DNA from 2 places in the Staphylococcus sp. GW821-FHT11H10 genome. Region 1 is predicted to be linked to the other one. Evidence: riboswitches for the same ligand, from Rfam matches in the RefSeq annotation. Region 1 holds a riboswitch; the other holds the start of a gene.
The links. Region 1 has a riboswitch for thiamine pyrophosphate ahead of AC1RRU_RS01770 (thiamine phosphate synthase). Riboswitches for the same ligand answer to the same signal wherever they lie in the genome.
Positions count from the first base shown of each region.

Region 2: it holds a riboswitch for thiamine pyrophosphate, as region 1 does, so the genes downstream of both, AC1RRU_RS02930 (ABC transporter substrate-binding protein) here and AC1RRU_RS01770 (thiamine phosphate synthase) in region 1, are expected to answer to the same signal.

Region 1 covers NZ_JBXARC010000002.1:41,571-47,836, reverse strand. Annotated here, with positions in the region: gene AC1RRU_RS01785 (FUSC family protein) at 1-1,532, opposite strand, end outside; gene AC1RRU_RS01780 (putative quinol monooxygenase) at 1,701-1,985, opposite strand; gene AC1RRU_RS01775 (pyruvate MFS transporter) at 2,227-3,507, opposite strand; TPP riboswitch at 3,847-3,956, shown strand; gene AC1RRU_RS01770 (thiamine phosphate synthase) at 4,020-4,610, shown strand; gene thiO (glycine oxidase ThiO) at 4,603-5,718, shown strand; gene thiS (sulfur carrier protein ThiS) at 5,702-5,902, shown strand; gene AC1RRU_RS01755 (thiazole synthase) at 5,904-6,266, shown strand, end outside.
Region 2 covers NZ_JBXARC010000003.1:71,370-77,635, reverse strand. Annotated here, with positions in the region: gene AC1RRU_RS02935 (choice-of-anchor I family protein) at 1-180, shown strand, start outside; gene AC1RRU_RS02930 (ABC transporter substrate-binding protein) at 232-1,143, opposite strand; TPP riboswitch at 1,202-1,305, opposite strand; gene AC1RRU_RS02925 (helix-turn-helix domain-containing protein) at 1,485-1,823, shown strand; gene AC1RRU_RS02920 (CPBP family intramembrane glutamic endopeptidase) at 1,861-2,697, shown strand; gene AC1RRU_RS02915 (MerR family transcriptional regulator) at 2,774-3,184, shown strand; gene AC1RRU_RS02910 (NAD(P)H-dependent oxidoreductase) at 3,177-3,731, shown strand; gene AC1RRU_RS02905 (hypothetical protein) at 4,086-4,283, shown strand; gene AC1RRU_RS02900 (hypothetical protein) at 4,700-5,263, shown strand; gene AC1RRU_RS02895 (CPBP family glutamic-type intramembrane protease) at 5,253-5,555, shown strand; gene AC1RRU_RS02890 (NINE protein) at 5,708-6,112, shown strand.

The DNA of each region.
Region 1 (6,266 bases):
TGGTAGTGATTCTCTGAGAATAAATATTGGAAGATGACCGCTTCCTTACGAACCACTTCTGCAATCGTTCGTGGTAACATGGCAGACGCTGTTTGACGGTTAATAAGAAGAATTCCAACAACTGCAATTGCTATACCGATTAATACATCAAAGATACGTGTATAGGCAATTGAGATTGAAAGGTTATCTGATGCTAAACCATTTAATAATATAACTTGGATCGTGATAAATATAACTGCGAACGCATAGTTTGAACCTACAAATGTTTCAGTGACCATCGCTGCAATACCCATTATGATAACGGCAATGATTAAGTGTGGATTGAAATACAATATGGCTGATAAGACAAGTGTTCCTAAGATAGTACCTAGTCCACGAGCAACAGAACGGTCTAACATACGTCGAGTTGTCATGCCTAATAAGACTGTATGTGCTGTTAATGGTATCCAGTAAGATTTTTGGATATTAAAGGCTAATGAAATAAAGATTGCTACTGCCATAATGACGGCGTAAATTAATGTATTTCGAAATACAATCGAATCTAATGTTAAATTATGAATGATACGTTGACTATATAACGGTTTACGAACACTTGCTTCATGTTCAATTTGACTTGAATCTAAGTTCGTAATTTCATCAATTTTCAAGATATATTGTAATAAATCATCAAACGCTTCATCTACATGAACTTCTTTTGTCCACTTTTCACGAGAGGCTGTTGTTCGATATGCATTACGTATCGCAACATCCATCATTTCAACTAATTCGTCTGGTATAGGGCGAATACCTTTTTCATGCAGTTCCAATAACTCTGAATATAACCCCTGTGCTGATGTGTGGAGTAATAACAGTCTTTGGAAACGCGGACTCAATTTCTGGTTCACTCCAGCCGTTGCAGTGATTAACAATTCATCTGAATTTTTGAACTGTGTTACCGCTGTTTTTGCACTCTCTTTAAATTTATCGACATCATTATAATTGTGCATTAATTCTTTAATCATGTTAAAGTCCAAATTAATCGCTCTATTTTCGATTTTTTGTTTTTGGAAAAGTATTGTCAAGATGACTACTAATGTAGCAATCGCACCACCAACAAGAATTGCTAAACCACGGTATAACGCTTCATTTGGTGCTATTGGCAAGTTACTTGGTAAACAAAACGTTACAAGAAAGAATGTTGAAGATGGTCCTGCAATCTTCAATGCACTGAAGATGTAATATGGGATGACTGTAACTAATAATAATGTTACGCCATATAATATCGGCTCAGTAACCGTAAGTGTGCCCAGTATCATACATACTGCAAATGACAATGAGCATAAGATAACAGTTCTAATCATTGAGCGAGGTGAACTCTTGAACACATAGATATGCGCCAACGTCCCAGTCGATACAAACAATCCTAATGCGAAATTGCCTAGGAAATAACCTAATAGTGCTGGGAAAATTAATAACAAGCCTTGTCTGACACCCTTCATCGGGTCAACTTTACTTGTGTCAAATGTGATAAGTGATTTTAAAACATTTCCCAATGTTATCTTTCCTTTCTATAAAACATACATATTCAATGATAACACTTTTTATTAAGTTATATGATGACCGTTGTCTAATTTACAAAAAAGGTAGGATTGAAATCATATCTGTGACATAGATTTCAAATCCTACCTTAGTAATGTATATTATTATGAAAATTTCTTTAATTATTTGGCTTCCGCAACATCAATGACTGGTTTTTCTGTAATATATTTGCCGATATTTTCGCTAAACACTTTAAAATGTTCTGAATGGTTATGTGCTTCAACCGCATCTTGATCTTTATAGTTCTCTACAACTACGAATGTATTACGTTCAGCTACATCTTCATAGTGGCTATAAAATGTATTTCCTTCCTCTTCACTTGCATGTTTAACTAAGTTCGTCATTAAATCTAAATATGCTTCACGATGTTCTTCACTTACTTTAAGTTTGGCATTAATAATAATCATACATTTCACCCTCAATTTTGTGATTAATTTAATATTATCTTACCATTTTCACTCATACATAAAACACTAATGTGACTTTAAGCTTTAATCACATTTTATTATAATTCGTCCAAATAGACATTTAGTGAATCTAAGTTCCAAAGCACTTAGCAAGTAATGTAATTAAATAAGCCAGTAAATGAATTAATTAAAACCCACTTACTGGCTAGATTCTAGGAATGATGTCCTAGCTTCTATGAAATTATTTTAATTCACGACTTTCATCTTTAATCAATGGTTTGTCTGGTGATACAAACAACCATAAAATTGCTGCGATGACTGCTGGAATAATTAATAATTGGAAAGTCATTGTCCAACCAAGTGATGCAACCAACGCACCAGCTAAGAACGGACTTAATAATGCACCAATGTTACCCCATAAGTTCATCCAACCAGATACTGTACCGGCAAAGTTTCTACCAATGTCATTCGCTGCTGCCCAGCTCATACCCATTGATACACCCATACCACCTAAACCAAGTGATAACCAGAAAATCGTTACGTATAAATTCTCAGTATGTACTGCAAAGAAAATTGAAACTGCGAACACGATGAAACCAACAATGGCAATTAAACCTCTTGAAACGAATCTTGATTGTCCGCTACGTAAAATTTTATCTGAAATCGCACCAGCAGATAAAATTAAAATAAACATGATAAACCAAGGTAATGAACTAATTGTCATGTCTTTAAATTCAACATGATATTGCTCAGTTAAATAAGTTGGTAACCAAATTAAGAATAATGAAATAACGAATTGTACTACAAAGTATTGACCTGCAATCGCATAGAAACTTACACGACGGAAGAATTGATTCCAAGGTGGTAGTGATTTACTTGTTTGAACAAGGTCACGATTCTCCATAATGAAATGTTTCTCAGCGTCATTTACCATACGATGTTGTTCTGGTAAGTCTTTCGCAATGATTCCCCATAATATTGCAATTAAGATACCTACAGCACCGAAGATGTAAAATACAGCTTGCCAATTGAACGCGTTTACAATAGCGATCGTAATGACAGGTGCCAATACAGGTCCAAAGTAAGAACCAGCAAGTAACATACTTGATGCTCTACCTTTCTCATCTTTAGAGAACCAGTTTGCATTAAACACAGCGTTTGATGGATACATTGGTGCTTCACCAATACCGAATAAGAAACGCACTAAATATAATAAACCGTGATGTTTAATCATACCTGTAAAGATAGTGAAAGCACTCCACCATACTAAAGCGATTGTAATCATCTTACGAGGTCCAAATTTCTCAGCTAACATACCAGAAGGTACTTGCATTAACGCGTAACCTAATGAGAAGAATGAAGCTAATAGACCAAATTGTTGTTTTGTCATATGTAAATCTTCCATCATTTGTGGGGCAATATATGAGATGTTAGATCTATCCATGTAGGCAATAACACCTATGATAAAAAATGCTAATGCGAAAAACCAACGAACACTACTTTTCTTTTGTCTTTGTACCATATCCTCTTTTTCCTACTTCCTTTAATTTGTTGATTCTAAATATGTTGTCTAATATAATCACGAGACTCCCTATTTGTAAAAATAACTCCCTTAAACCCCTTACCATCATAGGGTTTCAGCATTTATTTTTAATAATATTACCAGTTTTTGAAATCGTTTTCAATATCTTAATTAAAAGTTCTTTTATTAAATTGTACATCGTTGGTTACTTTATTCACTAAATTCGTATTTACGCTTTGCAATCTCAATATTCATTAAAATTTGAACTCCATTTAAAAAAATTGTAGAATGAACTTGAAATGAAACGCGACTTATTATTATTTAAAATTAAATAGATAATTTATCCACTGGAAGTGCCTTTGTTTAAGGCTGAGAGTAAAGAAAGAACTTTATAATTCCTGGAACCTGATCCAGTTTGTACTGGCGTAGGAAAGTGGCTTACACATATCGTTACATAGAGACTAACGCTATTTCCTACGAAGGAGATAGCGTTTTTTCATTTATTAGGGGTGATAGACATCTTTATTGCGATAACAACTTATAAACATTTAACAGAAGCAGACTTACAACACTTCATTGAAATTAGTAAAGGCATCGATGGTTTACTATTTCGTACGCCTATGTCTAGTGATGATTTATTTTCCTTTTTAGAAAAATTAATCGCTGCTGGTTTCCCTAAAGACAAAATTATTATCCATAGCGATGTTGACTTATTAGAATCCTTGACACTTAAACGCTTGCACTGTCGAGAAATGGACACACTAGCGTTTGATTATAAAGCGCAACATCCTGATGTTGAAGTAAGCATGTCGACACATACTATTAACTCGGTGAAACAAGCTTATCAACATCAATTAGATTATGTCTTTTATGGTCATATATTTACCACGGCTTCTAAGCCAAATCAGCAACCTAGATCAATGTCTGAAATCAAAGCCGTGTTACAAGTTCCGATTCCAGTCTATGCCATAGGAGGTATTACTGAAGATACGATACAACGGCTTCCAAATGGCTTTGCAGGAATTTGTGCAATTTCTTATTTTATGAGCGCATCTTTACAACAAATTCAACATTTACGAAAGGAGTGGTTGAAAGATGCATGACGTACTTATTGTTGGTTCTGGTGTTATCGGAATGTCCATTGCGAGACACCTCAGTCATACGCAACTCGACATTGCAATTGTCGACCGTGATATACCTGGTAAACATGCTTCATATAAAGCTGGAGGCATGTTAGGTGCACAAAATGAATTTACAGAAGACAGCGACTTATTTCGTCTCGCTCTAGAGTCACGTGAATGTTTTCCTGAATTATGCGAAACACTCCAAGATGAAACTGGAATAGATATTCAATATCAAGCATCAGGATTGATTAAAATCGCAAATCAAATTGATGATGTGGCGCATTTACGTTCACAATTTCAATTTTTACATGCACTCGATAACGATGTGGTTGAACTTTCAGAGGATGAATTAGCAGATTTAACTGAAGGAAATGTCACTGCATCTGAAATGGCAATCTACATTCCAAATGATGGACAAATCAATGCAAATCATTATACGAAAGCGTTATTTAAATCCTTACAACAGCGTCGTATTTCGCGCTACTTCAATACAAATGTAACAGATATTATTCGGCAGAATGGTTACTATCAAATCGTTTCATCTCAAGGTGATTTATATGCGAAGAAAGTCATAGTGGCAAGTGGTGCATGGTCATCTCAATTATTAAAACAATATCAATTGCCTCGTGTGGTTGTCGGCGTTAAGGGCGAAGTTCTTCTCATGGAACATGACCATTTAAATTTAAAACAAACAGTATTCATGACTAATGGATGCTATATAGTTCCGAAAGCGCCTAATCGTTACTTAATTGGTGCTACTAGCGAATTTGATAATTATTCTGTGGGTAATACGGAACAAGGCGTCTCATGGTTAGAACACTATGCGACAGAACGTATACCTGAACTTGCAAACGCACATATCATTAAACAGTGGTCTGGCGTACGTCCATATACGGACGGCGAATTACCAATTATGGACCGGGTTGACGATGGTTTATATGTCATTACCGGCCATTATCGGAACGGTATTTTATTGTCCCCTGTTATTGGTCGTGACATCGCAAACTGGCTATTAACTGGAGTCAAACCAACTCGCTATGAATCTTTCAATGTCTCAAGGAGGTTAAATCATGAAATGCATTATTAATGGCGATGCATTCACGTTCGATACTGAGCAATCCATTCATCAAGTGCTTGTCTCTTTAGAATTAGACCCAGAACGTGTCATTGTTGAACATAATAAAACATTAATTAAACAAGAAGATTATCATCAACACACAGTACGTGAAGATGATCAATTAGAATTATTAGAATTTGTTGGAGGCGGATAAAATGTTTAAAATTGGAAATTTAGAATTACAATCTCGTTTATTACTAGGTACAGGAAAGTTTGAAAATGAAGACGTACAAACAGAAGCGATTAAAGCTTCAGAAACAAATGTACTTACTTTCGCAGTAAGACGTATGAATTTGTATGACAAGAATTTACCTAATCCACTCGCAAATATTAATCTAAAAGACTTTATCACTTTTCCAAATACTGCTGGCGCAAAAACTGCTGAAGAAGCCATTCGCATCGCAGAAATCGCTAAACATGCCGGTGTTTGTGACATGATTAAAGTTGAAGTTATCGGAGATGATGAAACATTATTACCTGATCCGTTTGAAACATATGAAGCTTGCAAAGTATTGCTA
Region 2 (6,266 bases), on a different contig from region 1:
AACTATGGAAGTGTAGTGTCTGAGGAGGCAAACCATTTAAATACTTCTAATAACAAAGAAACTAGTGAACTACCAAAATCAGGTCAAACTGAAACAAATACAACGTTATGGTCAGTGTTACTTGGTGGTTTAGGGTTAGCATTTATTAGAAAACGCAAAGCTTCGAAATCTGAGAAATAATATATAAATTAAGAGCACGCTAATCTGAAATTTAGTGTGCTCTTATCATTATTATTTAGAGGTTCTGTTAAATAATAAATGGTTATTAAAGTATTCTTTAGCATCTATAGTTGTTTCAATTTTGCCATTTTCCTTAAGCCATAATTGTAAGTCATCATAAAATTCTGGGCTCATAGATAAATCATTAGTAAAACATTTGGTAGTTGCAATGATTGTGTCTTTATTTAATTGATTACTTACATCCGTTTGAGTATATTTAGCATAAACATCGACTGCTTCTTCGAGATGAGTATTAATAAATTGAATTGCTTTTTTAATGACTTTAAGGAATTTTTTTATTTTTCCTTTATCCTCTTTTAATTTATTAGGAGTTGTAATAAAAATTAACTGGCAAAAGTCTGGCACGTTATAATCTTTTAATGCAAAATAATCTACATTTAAACCTTTACTTTTTGCTTCGAGAATCTCAAAGTTTTCAAATATAAGTGTGGCAGCATCTGCTTTATCATTTAATAGTGCGTCAGTATGATAAAAACTATTATTAACTGGTGTTATATCTCCTTCTTTGTATGTTACACCATCAGCTTCAATCATAGTTTTAGCAATAGCAATACCTCCTAGGCCAGGGGCTCCAGGATATTGAAGACGTTTGCCAACTAAATCTTTAGGTGTCTTTATTCCTTTATCTTTGTTATACATAACACCGCCATTAGTGTGTAGATATCTGGCAAAACCTACCACATTTTGATTAGTTGCTTTATCTTCAACTAAATGAATAGGTTCAGTAATTGCAATATCCATTGAATTATTTTCGATTTCTTCCAATGCATCGAAGTGTTTTTCTGGTTCAATCATTTCAATTTCTAACGCTTCTTCTTTAAACCAGCCCTTTTCAATACCTAAAATTAAAGGTAAGTGATCAGGGTTTAAAAACCATTCTAAACCAACAATTAATTTTTCCATAAAAAAATTCCTCCAACAGACAATTTTTTCGTAAAAAAGTGAATTTGAAAGAAATAGCAGTATATGTATTTCACTTTCCTACGCTGGTACTAACCAACAGGTTCAAGGGTTGAAAGTTTTTTACTTTCTCTCAGCATATTAAATGCACCCCTAGTGATTTTTTTATCTATTAATAACATAGCATAAATTTGTATAGTAGAAAATTGACTGATAAAAATATAGTTAACATGATAAGCTAAGTTTTGGAAACAAAATGTTAGCGAAATTAAAGGGAACGCGCCATTTTGTATGCGGAAAGTGACAAATGAACTTGCTAAGTTAGAAGAGAGGTGACCATAACTATGAAACTTGCTGAACAGATTAGGAAACATCGTAAAGAGAATAATCTAACTCAAGATCAATTAGCTACTGAATTACACACGACACGCCAAACCGTTTCCAAATGGGAACAGGGTACGATTGAACCGAATGTGCAAATGATTGTGCAATTAGCGCAACGTTTTGACATTTCCACAGACGAATTATTAACAGGGCAAACGTCTCATCCTTATAAAAGAGAAGAATCACAATCATATCCTGAACATTTAAATTTTTGGGATTTCTTATCTCAAAAGTGGTGGTTCGTATTAATTTTGGTAGTTATCGTGTGCGGTACAATAACACAAATCTTTACAAGTTAATAGTATCGGTCTCCTACTTCAACTTAGGAGGTACATGATGCATTTAATAATTAAGTATTTGAAGATGATTGGTGTCATTATTTTGACGTTTGTATTAACAGTCATTGCGCAAAATATTGCTTTACTATGGCATTTGTTAGATTTGAAATCATTTGAAACAATCTTACATGGTATCACCTATGTGGGACTTACCTTTTTATTCATTAAACTTTTAATTAATAAAGGATTTAAAGAGAAATTAAGTGACTATCGTATTAACACACTTAAGTTTAGTCTAAGTTATCTATCAGTTGGCTTACTGATTCCGATTATAAATATCATCATTTATTGTGTCATTATTCCAGGTCATTTTGAAATAACGAAAGCTGATACTGTAATAGAATATTTAGAAATGTTATTTGAAATTATTGTTTTAGGTGGAGTATGTGCACCTATAGCTGAAGAATTAACAGTACGAGGCTTATTAATGGGCTACATTGAAAAGAAAGCGAATATTACCTTTGCCATCATTGTTACATCAGTATTATTCGCTTTAGTCCATTTGTTTAATGGCGGGATGTCTGGTGTTAGTCTAATATTATTAGTCGTAAGTGGCACGGTCGCTGGTATATTGTACGGTATGACGGCGTATAAATTTAACTCAATTTGGCCAAGTGTTTTTATGCATATGTGTTGGAATCTGTCAGACTTTGTCCACATCACAACGCATAATGATGACTACGGCGTAATTCAGTATATTATTAAAGTTAAAAACATACTCCTAACCGGTGGCGCATACGGTAATACATCTTCACTCATAGCAATAGTATTATTCGTAATAGCAATAATTTTAGTTGCAATGAAAAGTGTGCAGAGAATTAATTTGAGAGACTAATTTAGTCTCTTTTTTTATTGACCTTCAAGTATAGTTTAATGATAACTTTTAAATAACATAGGAAGGGGATGAGAAAATGCAAATAGATGAAGTTTCCAAAAAGCTTAATATATCTAAATCAATGATTCGTTATTATGAAGAAAAAGGCTTGATTAACATTTCTAGAAATCAAAATAATTATAGGGAATTTAATCAGACTGTCTATACAACATTGAAACTTATCAAAGATTTGAAACGATTAAACTTAAGCCTAGAAGAAATAAAGTATATTGTAAATTTATTTAACAAGCCTACTTCAAAAGAGTGTAACATCCAATCTACTAAGTACTTAGATCGAATTATTAAGGATTATAAAAGAAGTATTAATGAACAAATTAATATATTGAATAGATTGGAACAAGTTAAGGAGCTCTCACAAGACATGAAATTTGAGGAAAATAAAACAGAAATTTTGAATATGTTAGCAGGAGTTAAAGAGTATGATTAGTATTATATACGCTGGAAATCAATCAGGGACATGTTATGGAATTTTTAAATTATTAACTCAAAAATTGGAAAATAAAGAGAAGTATATTTTCAATCTACAACTTATTAAAGAAGACATACTTATTTTAGAAAAAGGATATAAACATGAATTAACAGATAAGCAAAATAAATTTATAAATATTATTAATCAAAGTGATACATTAATATTCATTTATCCTCTATATTGGTTAAACATGCCAATGTTGCTTAAAGGATTTATTGATATGACATTTTGGCCTAATGAGGCTTTTAGTTTCAAAAATAAACAATATTATAAAAACGGTTTATGGAAAGATAAAAAAGCAATAGTTATATATACAATTGGTGGAAGTGAATGGTTTAATTTATTAAATTTGAATCTAGGTTATAGAGTATTGAAGTATCCACTAAATTTAGTTGGTATTTCTAATATAAAAAAATTTTATATTGATCAACTCAACCGAAGTAATAAGCAATCTGTAAATAAAAAAGTGAATAGTCTTGTAGAAAAGGTAATGAAATCCATATAAATAAACTAAGCACAAAGCAGTTATTAAGCTTTGTGCTTTAGTATGTTAGCCTTAAATTGCACTCATAAAAATTTAACTTGAAGGAGATAATGATTTATGAAGGTAAGGCAATTTAGTATTTATAAGATTTTAACTTATATGATTCTCACAATTGCTATATTGGAAGTTGCAGGAGAATTAGGTGGGCTCGCTATGAATCATGGTCTAGCGTAACCTATTGGTCAACTGATAAGTGGAGTTATATTTACCGTTGGGACATTGATAACATTAAAGTACATTCACTCAAAGAACCCAGACATTTTAAAAGAAATTAAATTAAAAGGGTATAGTAATAAGTGAGATTTAATCATAGCATTGGCACTACCATTTTTAATTACATTTATCGTATTAGTAATAGGTATTAGTACAGGTTTAATGCAAAATGTGAGCGTAAGTACGGATATACATATTTGGGCAATGTTTTTATTTAATTGTCTTTTCGCAGTATTATATGAGGCTTTTCCAGAAGAAGTGTTGATTCGTGGATTGATATTAAATGAGTTACGAAAATAGTTCAAATTTATTCCATCATTATTTATCCAAGCATTATTATTTGCAATTATTGGTGGGGTAGCGCATATTATTTCAAACTTAATACATTTAGGTAATCCAGAACTATTGTCAGTTGTAGGTTTAATGATTCAGTTTTATATATTTGGCATCACGTTACAATTATACAGAGAATTTGCTGGTTCCTTATGGGCAAATATGTTGTTTCATTTAGTCTGTCTAGAAACCGTTAGATTTGTCTTTATGAGTTCAAGCCAATCTATCATTAAATTCCATGAAACACAACAAGGCGTTTTTGGCATAATAGGATTATTTCTTGGATTATATATAGGAAGTGCAATTATTTTGAGCATTTTACTTTGGCTTAGAAAAAGAAAGCCCAAAAATTAAATCAATCATAAGGAGGTACCAAATCAACGATGCGTCGTTCATTACTTACATATATTATTTTAGTGTTCGTTTTAACCTATAGTATTGAAGGTCTTGTTTATTTAATCGGCGGACTTCAAGCTTTCTCAATAATTGCGAGTTTAACGATGTTGTTTCCTGCTATTACGGCAATCATTGTATGGGCAATTTATTATCGTGACAAAAAGTTTTGGAAGTTCTTCGGACTTAGATTAGGAAAAATTAAATATTGGTTTATACATCCATTGATGATGCTATTGGCTTTGATAATTATTTACTTAGTTTCTTATATGTTGAATCCCAATCAATTTCTAAATAGCACAGAACAACAAGATAGAATGAAAGAAATTTTTATTTTCTTACCAGATGTACCGCTATTTATCAACTTATTGATTCCAATAATACTTAATCTATCAATAGGTATACTATTTAGCATGATTGCTTATCTAGGTGAAGAGTTAGGTTGGCGAGCTTTCATGTACCCTAAATTGACTAATATTGGAGTAACAAAAGGATTAATTTTAGGCGGCTTTATAGGGATTATGGCATCTCCCTCTTATCTTAATGGGGCATAATTATCCTAATCATCCAATTCTAGGAAATATAATGATGATATTAATGTGTATTCCGTTTGGCATTATTCTATTTTATTCATATATCAAATCTGGAAATATCTTTGTGCCAGCGATAATGCACGGAATTTTAAATCAATTTTCAAGTACTGTAACTACTTTCTCTATAAAAGAATCACAATTCAATCCATTACTTTATGGTTCAACAGGACTTGTTGGAATAGTGATTTTTAGTTTAATTGCTTTATTTTTAATTAAAACTATCAAGAAATCAAACCATATTTATAATTTTTAATTTTAGACTGACCCTCTATTCCGGAAGGTCTTAAATTAAAAAAATTGCTTCAAATCACTAAATTTCTACAAAAATAACGTATTTGTTCATAATTTTCGCTAGAATAAACAAGATTTTAACCATATGATGGCAACGTAAAGGAGCGGATCAATTTGAAAACCAAGAGTGTAGGGGAACGTATTAGAAACTTAAGGAAGTCTAAAAAGATGTCTCAAGAGAAGTTGGCAGAAAAACTAAATGTTTCTCGACATTCTATTTCAAATTGGGAAAGGGATGTCAGTTCTCCAGACATACATGCATTATTGGAGATGACAGAACTTTTTGGCGTTTCTTTAAATCATTTGGTTAAAGGAGACGAACTTATAGTGAATAAATATGTTTATGCAGCGTTAGCATTTTTCTTAGGTGGCTTGGGGGCACACAGATTTTATAGAAAACAATATGGTAAAGCACTATTATATATATTATTTTGTTGGACAGGTATTCCTGGTGTTATTGGAATGATAGAGGGAGTTATAGCATTTATAAAAACTGCAGATGCCCAAGGTAATATTTAAGACATAATATGGGGTAGGGAGTGAGACAGAATTTAACTTGAATTCAGTTTCATTCCCTTGTTTTATACATAGCAAAAGTACTTATAGCATTGGGAGAACTATAAGTGCTTTAACGGCCATATTGGCGTTTTGGGAAAATACAATTATTGGGTTT